2 linked regions of the Paludisphaera rhizosphaerae genome follow. The main gene of each other region encodes a partner of the protein of the gene in region 2 in a complex. Links are inferred from orthologs where the notes say so. Each region holds a gene or a part of one and is shown on either strand. Other genes may lie near its edges. The genes, in order: rplU and rpmE.

Region 1 (3,222 bases), on a different replicon or contig from region 2:
TCGAAGATCGCCCGCCCCTTCTCATCTTTGATGGCCGCCGACCGGAAGTCCCACTCGACCTCGTCGAACGGGCTGACCCCCTCCGTGCTGAACACGCGCGGGACCACCATCCCGGAGCGACCCTTGGCCAGATCCTTAGCCTTAGCCACTCCCTCGGGCTGATGCTGTTCCACGGAGGTTGCCCCCTCCCGTCTTCCTGCGTTCGCCATCTTACACTCCCCAGGGACGATCGGACTTCGATCGGCGAGAGGAACGAGCCGACCGTCGGCCAGCGCGCCCCCTATACTATCGACCGTACGTCCACCAGTCCAGATGTTCATGCCCCGCTGACCTAGAAGTCGGCGTGCGTTTCGCGGAACTTGAGAGTCGGCGCGCCCAATTCTAGGACGCACCCTCGGGACGGCATCCGCCGGGCCCGAGATGTTCGCGACGAAGCGGGAGTAGGCTCCCCCAGATGGGAGACGACCTCGGCAGTTCCCTGGCGTTGGTTCTTCGCTCCACGACTCGGCAGCGAAATCATTGCGCGCAGGGATGTGAAGGGCGCGTAAAAAAGGACCCAAATCAGGGATGGGATCCAGGCGCGGACGGCAGAGGCGTTAAAGACGGTTGGTGGCCGATTCCATCCCTCACACTCAGGAAAAAAACCCTGGGTGCCATGGCCACGCTTGCGTGGCCATGCGATCGGCGACGGTTTTGCGGAGTCCCATGCCGGTTCATGGCCACGCAAGCGTGGCCATGGCACCCAAGGTCGAACCCATTTCCACAAGTCGTTTATAGGAAAGTCATTTAGCGACGGGGATCCTCGGGGAGCGACGAGAGGTCCAGGCGTAGTCGTGGCGATTCACTGCCCATATAGCCGCTCGCACTGGACCATTCCCAATCCTCGGGGCGATCGCACAGGCCCCGCCGAACGGGGTTGGCGTGGATATAGTCGATCATCTCCCAGACAGACCGGGGTTCCCAGGCGTTACGGTCGTAACCGCCGCCACGTTGCCAGAACCTATGCGACTCTTTGCCGTTGGGCTGACGATCAAGCATCCGAGGCAGAAAATCCGGCGCGTTCTGGCGAACGAAGAGGAGCGCCCGCTTCGCGACGGGTTGTTTAAGGCTGGTGAGCACCGCCCCAATCGAATACTCAGTGGTAATCGGGTAGATCAGCAGGTGGACGTGCTCGGGCATGAGCACGTAAGCCCAGAGATGGAACCGGTGAGAGTCGCGGGCGGCTTCGATGGCCTCGATCATCCAAAGCCGAGAGCGATCCGCAGCCAGGAATGGCTGTCTTCCAAAGCAGGAAAAAGTCAGGGCATGGGCATGCCCCGGCTCGTCGCAGCGGCGACAGCGTTTGCGACGAGGCCAAGTTGAGCCCGACGATTGGTCGCCCATCTCATAGATGAGCGTAGGTGATGGATTGGGCGTGATCCATCAATTAGGGACAGACGGCATCACAAGCTGATCGCTGACCCCAGGGGGCAACTCGTCAGGAAATCCGCAAATGAGTGCCATGGCCACGCTTGTGGCCATGAACAGGCTAGGAAGGTTCGCGAGACCATCGCCGATCGCATGCCCACGCAAGCGTGGACATGGCACCCAGGATTAGATCCAAGCGCGCAAAAAAGCCCGCGCGGGGCGCGGGCTAGTGATCGAGAATCCGATCCGATCAGGAGGCCTTCGCCACGCTGGTGATCTGGACCGTCGTGTAGTGCTGACGGTGTCCGCGGCGGCGACGCATGTTCTTGCGGCGGCGGAATTTCTGGATGATGATCTTCTTGGTGCGGAAGTGGTCGACGATCTTGGCCGTGACCTTGGCGCCGTCGATGACGGGCTCGCCGACGGTGGGCTCGCCGTCGCCGGCGATGAGCAGCACCTTGCCGAAGATCAGCTCGTCGCCGACCTGGCCCTGGCGGCGATCGACCCGGACGAAGTCGCCTTCCTGAACGCGATACTGGTGGGAACCGTCTTCAAAAACAGCGTACATGGTCTTTTCCGAAGCTCCTGGGCGGGACGGCCCGCACGCGACACATGCGACGAGACCGGGATGCTCGGGCTCGCCCGCCCCCGCTCGACTTCTCTGGACGTTGGTTCGTCATCAACGCGCGGAATCCCCTCCGCGCGAGAAGAAAATGCGAATATAGCCGATCGTTGGGGCCTCGATCAAGAGGCTTGCGCGCTTGAGTTTCGATCCTCCGCGTCTTTCTTACGGCGGGGAAAGGGGTTGCGTCGCAAGGACTCTCTCTTCTACCGTGATCCTGGAAAAAACCCAGGGCCGAACGTTCCGTCCCTCGCATGGCAGCAGCGACTTCGGAGATGGTAGGGACAAGGAGGGCGGCATGACGACGCCATCGACGACCGGCTTGCGGGCCCTCTTTACAGGCGGTTCCGCGACGGGTCTCACCGACGGCCAGCTTCTGGAACGCTTCCAACATCGCCACGAATCGGCCGAGGCCGCATTCGAGGCGCTGGTGGACCGACACGCGGCGATGGTCTGGGGCGTCTGCCGACGTTCCCTCGACCGCGCCGACGCCGAGGACGCCTTCCAGGCGACGTTCCTGGTCCTCGTTCGGAAGGCCGGAGCGATCCGACCCGACGACCGAGGCTCCGTCGGCCGCTGGCTTTACGGCGTCGCCCGCCGCGTCGCCGGCCGACTCCGCCAGGAAGCCGCGAGACGTCCTCCCTCCCTCGATCCAGTCCTGGCCGAGGACCCCGCATCCCTGGCCGAACGTCGCGACATCCGCGAGGCCGTCGCCGCCGAACTGGATCGACTCCCTTCCAAGTACCGACGTCCCATCGAGTTGTGCGACTTCGAGGGCCTCACCTACGAGCAGGCCGGCGTCTTCCTGGGTTGGCCGACCGCCACCTTGAAGAATCGCCTTGCGCAAGGTCGCTCACGGCTGCGAGATCGGCTGACCCGTCGGGGATTGGCCCCGGCGGCGGCCGTCGCGACGGCCGCGATCGCGCGGGAATGCCAGGCCGGCGTCCCGAGGGCCCTCATTCAATCCACCTGCCGGGCCGGAGCCATCGCTTCGGGGACCATCCCCGCGGCTGTCGCCCGGCTGACCGAAGGAGCGATTCGGACCATGTTCCTGGACAGGATGAAGACCATCGCCTTGATCGTATCGACGGGCTTCGGAGCTGTGGCCGTCGCCGGCGTGGCTTCGCCGCGAGGCGAGGAGACCGCCCCGCCGTCGACGGTCGTCGTGGTGCCGGACGCCGGCAAGGTCCCGC
Region 2 (3,268 bases):
CACGAGATAGGCGACGGGAGCCCCTTCGGCGCGACGACGCACCAGATCGCGATACTTGCCGCGGGCCGACTCGCCGACGATTTCCTCGTAGTGGGTGTAGAGCTGCACGCGCTCGTAGTCGAGGACGTGGGCGAGCATCACCTCGGCGTCGAGGCGGGGGCTATCCGATCCGCGCTTCTTGAGGAACTCGGCCGTCCAGGCAAGGAGCCGGCCGATGGTCCAATCGTCGTCGGAACGTCGAGGGGACTCGCCGGCCGTCGCGGGTTCTTGGGAATCGGGCCGCATGCCGCCCCTCTCTCCGTGGGGTTCGTTCCGATCAGAGGTCGCCCAGTTGCTCGCGGCGATCGTGCTCAACCAGCGCCTTCAGGAGGTCGAGCATGTCCCCCTGGATCACCTGGTCAAGATTGTAGAGCGTCAGGCCGATCCGGTGGTCGGTCACGCGGTTCTGCGGGAAATTGTAAGTGCGGATCCGCTGCGAGCGATCCCCAGAACCGATCAGCGTCCGCCGCGCCTGGTCGCGTTCCGACCGGGTCCGTTCCTGGAGCTGCTCGTAGATCCGCGAGCGCAGGACGCGGAACGCCTTGGCCTTGTTCTTGTGCTGGCTGCGCTCATCGCGGCAGTTGACGACGATCCCGGTCGGGAGGTGCGTCAGCCGGACGCCGCTCTCGACCTTGTTCTGGTGCTGACCGCCGGGACCGCCAGAGCACATCAGGTCGATGCGGACGTCCTCGGGCCGGATGTCGATCTCGACGTCCTCGGGCTCGGGGAGGACGGCGACGGTCGCGGCCGAGGTGTGGATGCGTCCCTGGGCCTCGGTCTGCGGCACGCGCTGGACGCGATGGCCGCCGCTCTCGAACTGGAGGAGCCGGAAGGCGCCCTCGCCGGCGACGCTGAAGGAGACCTCACGGAAGCCGCCCAGCTCAGTCGGCTCCATGTCGATCAGCTCGAACTTCCAGCCCATCGTCTCAGCGAACCGGCGATACATCTCGTAGAGGTCGCGGGCGAAGAGCGCAGCCTCGTCGCCGCCCGTGCCGGCGCGGATTTCCATGATGAGCGCGGCATGATCCGCGCCCGATTCTCGGTCGTAGAGGAGGTTGCGCAGGGCCTCCGCGTCGACCTCCCGGCGCTCGCGGAGGCCGGCGAGTTCACCCTCGGCGTACTCCTTCATCTCGGCGTCGCGCTCGGCGTCGAGGAGTGTCTCGGCCTCGTCGATCAGGCGGCCGAGTTCAAGGTAGCGCCCGTAAAGGGTGGCCACCTTGGCAATTTTCCCCCGCTCGCGCGAGAGCGCCGTGACGCGGACGGGATCGACGGCCACGGCCGGGTCGACGAGTTCCCGCTCGATCTCCTGGAAGCGACGGTAGTCGGCCTGGAGCTTCTCAAACACGCGAGGGACGACCCGATGGGGTTCTCGAAAGACCTATGTTCAGCAAGCCAGCGCTATGGAAGCGAAACGGCCCGGCGGGGACGAGAACGTCCCGCGGGCCGTTGCCTAAAATCGAGGCGAGTCGAAACTACGCCTTGGCGGGCTCGGCGGCCTTCTTGGCCTTGCCGTAGGTCCCCTGGAACTTCTTGTTGAACTTGTCGACTCGACCGGCCGCGTCGACGAACTTCACCGAGCCGGTGAAGAACGGGTGGCACTTCGAGCAGACTTCCACGACGATCTTGGGCTTGGTGCTGCGGGTCTGGAAGGTGTTGCCGCAGCCGCAGCTGACCGTGGAATCGACGTACTTGGGGTGGATGCCGTCTTTCATCGCCGTTCGTCTTTTCTCGTATGAGAGTTTGTTCCAAAAGGGCCGGGGACTATCCCCTTCCTTGCCTCTTGTGAACCGACTCTGAGTGGCGGCCGGCCCCAAGGAAGGAGTCCGGACCGAAGCAGACACTGTAACACAAACGATCGGCCGGCCCCAAGGTCAGTTGGAGACGCCGAGTCGCTGGCGGACGTCCTTTTCCACCTGCTCATAGGTGAACTGGTTGTCCACGTCTTCCATGGTGAACCTGGCGATCTCTTTACCGTCGGGTCCATAGAGGAATACGGCGGGGATGGCGCTGATGTTCAACTTGTCGAAGCCGACGCCGAACTCCTCCTTCAGGAGGACGTTGGTGAAAGTCGCCTTCTTTTCGCGGAGAAACTTCTCAGCGTCGGCGACCGCCTTGGAATCTTCGTAGTCGTCGAGCGACAGCGAGACGACGGCCAGCCCCTTGTCGCCGTACTTGTGGTACATCTCGACGAGGTGGGGGAAGTTCTGCTTGCAAGGGCCGCAAGTGGTGGCCCAGGCGTCGACGATCGTAAACTTCGCGTCCTTGGTGGAGGCGAGGTGCTTCTGGAAATCGGCCCACGTGAGTTGACGGAGCGTCACCGCGTCGGTCTTCGTATCGCCGGCGCGACCGAAGCACGCGAGCGAGGCGACCAGGCAGACCGAGAGCAGGGCGGATTTGCGGATCATGGCCACAGGTTCCTCGATCGGGTGAAGCGAAGCGAGCCGTCGGACCAAAAGGTCCGACGGCCCGAGAGTTTCAGTTGGTCGCCTTGAAGGCGTCCCGACTCACTTCTTGTAGCCGATGCCGCACCCCGGGGCCTTGGTCTCGGTGACTTCCGGGGTCTTGCCGGCGAGAAGGGCGTCAACGGCGTCCTTCACGTAGTGCTTGCTGACCTTCTCTTCCTTCGGGTTGTCATCGAAGGCGCCGATGTACTGGACGTTGCGATTCTTGTCCAGGACGAAGAAGGTCGGGGTGGTCTTGGCGCCGTAGGCCTTGCCGATGGCCTGGGTCTCGTCGTGGCCGTACAGGTAGTTGATCTTGGCGTCGTTCTTGTCGGCGATCCGCTTGGCGACGGCCGGGAGCTTGTCGCCTTCCTGGTCGGCGACGCAAACGCCGACGACGGTGACGCCCTTGTCCTTGTAGGCGGTGGTGAACTCGTTGAGGCGGTCCTCAACGCCCAGAACGGCCGGGCAGTGGTTGGCGAGGAAGACGAGGACGACGACGTCGTCCTTCAGGTCCGAAAGGGTCAGGCTGGCCTGCTCGCCGGTCGCCGAAACGGCCGGGATGCCCGAGAAGACCGGAGCCTTGTCGCCGATCTTCACCTTGTCGTTGGCGAACGCCGGGGTCGCCAGGGCTGCGACGACCAAGCCGAGAAGAACTTTCCGCATCGAGGCTGACTCCGTCTGGGGTGTGAGGTCTGGGCCGGGCGTCCTCCGCGCGACTCCCGCCCACATGACGAACCACCGATCGGTCGAGGCGAGAGCCGCCGGACGACGACGAACCCTCGGAA

The links.
Region 1: rpmE (region 2) and rplU share a complex: the UniProt entries of both Bacillus subtilis proteins name them as parts of the 50S ribosomal subunit. The link is inferred for Paludisphaera rhizosphaerae from one-to-one orthologs.

The regions. Positions count from the first base shown.
Region 1 is NZ_JAALCR010000005.1:323,050-326,271, reverse strand. Bases 317-3,222 are described here. They hold rplU (50S ribosomal protein L21), read right to left. Parts: upstream 1,976-3,222; coding sequence 1,658-1,975; downstream 317-1,657. Other genes in these bases: G5C50_RS08925 (RNA polymerase sigma factor), read left to right, coding at 2,328-3,222; G5C50_RS08935 (REP-associated tyrosine transposase), read right to left, coding at 787-1,383. Outside these bases: G5C50_RS08940 (vitamin B12-dependent ribonucleotide reductase), read right to left, coding at 1-110. UniProt on the Bacillus subtilis protein: This protein binds to 23S rRNA in the presence of protein L20.
Region 2 is NZ_JAALCR010000001.1:89,533-92,800, reverse strand. Bases 132-3,083 are described here. They hold rpmE (50S ribosomal protein L31), read right to left. Parts: upstream 1,752-3,083; coding sequence 1,512-1,751; downstream 132-1,511. Other genes in these bases: G5C50_RS00455 (redoxin family protein), read right to left, coding at 2,544-3,083; G5C50_RS00460 (TlpA family protein disulfide reductase), read right to left, coding at 1,911-2,444; prfA (peptide chain release factor 1), read right to left, coding at 317-1,384; prmC (peptide chain release factor N(5)-glutamine methyltransferase), read right to left, coding at 132-285. Also shown: more of prmC, read right to left, coding at 1-131; more of G5C50_RS00455, read right to left, coding at 3,084-3,146. UniProt on the Bacillus subtilis protein: Binds the 23S rRNA. While neither of the L31 paralogs is essential, this protein seems to function as the main L31 protein.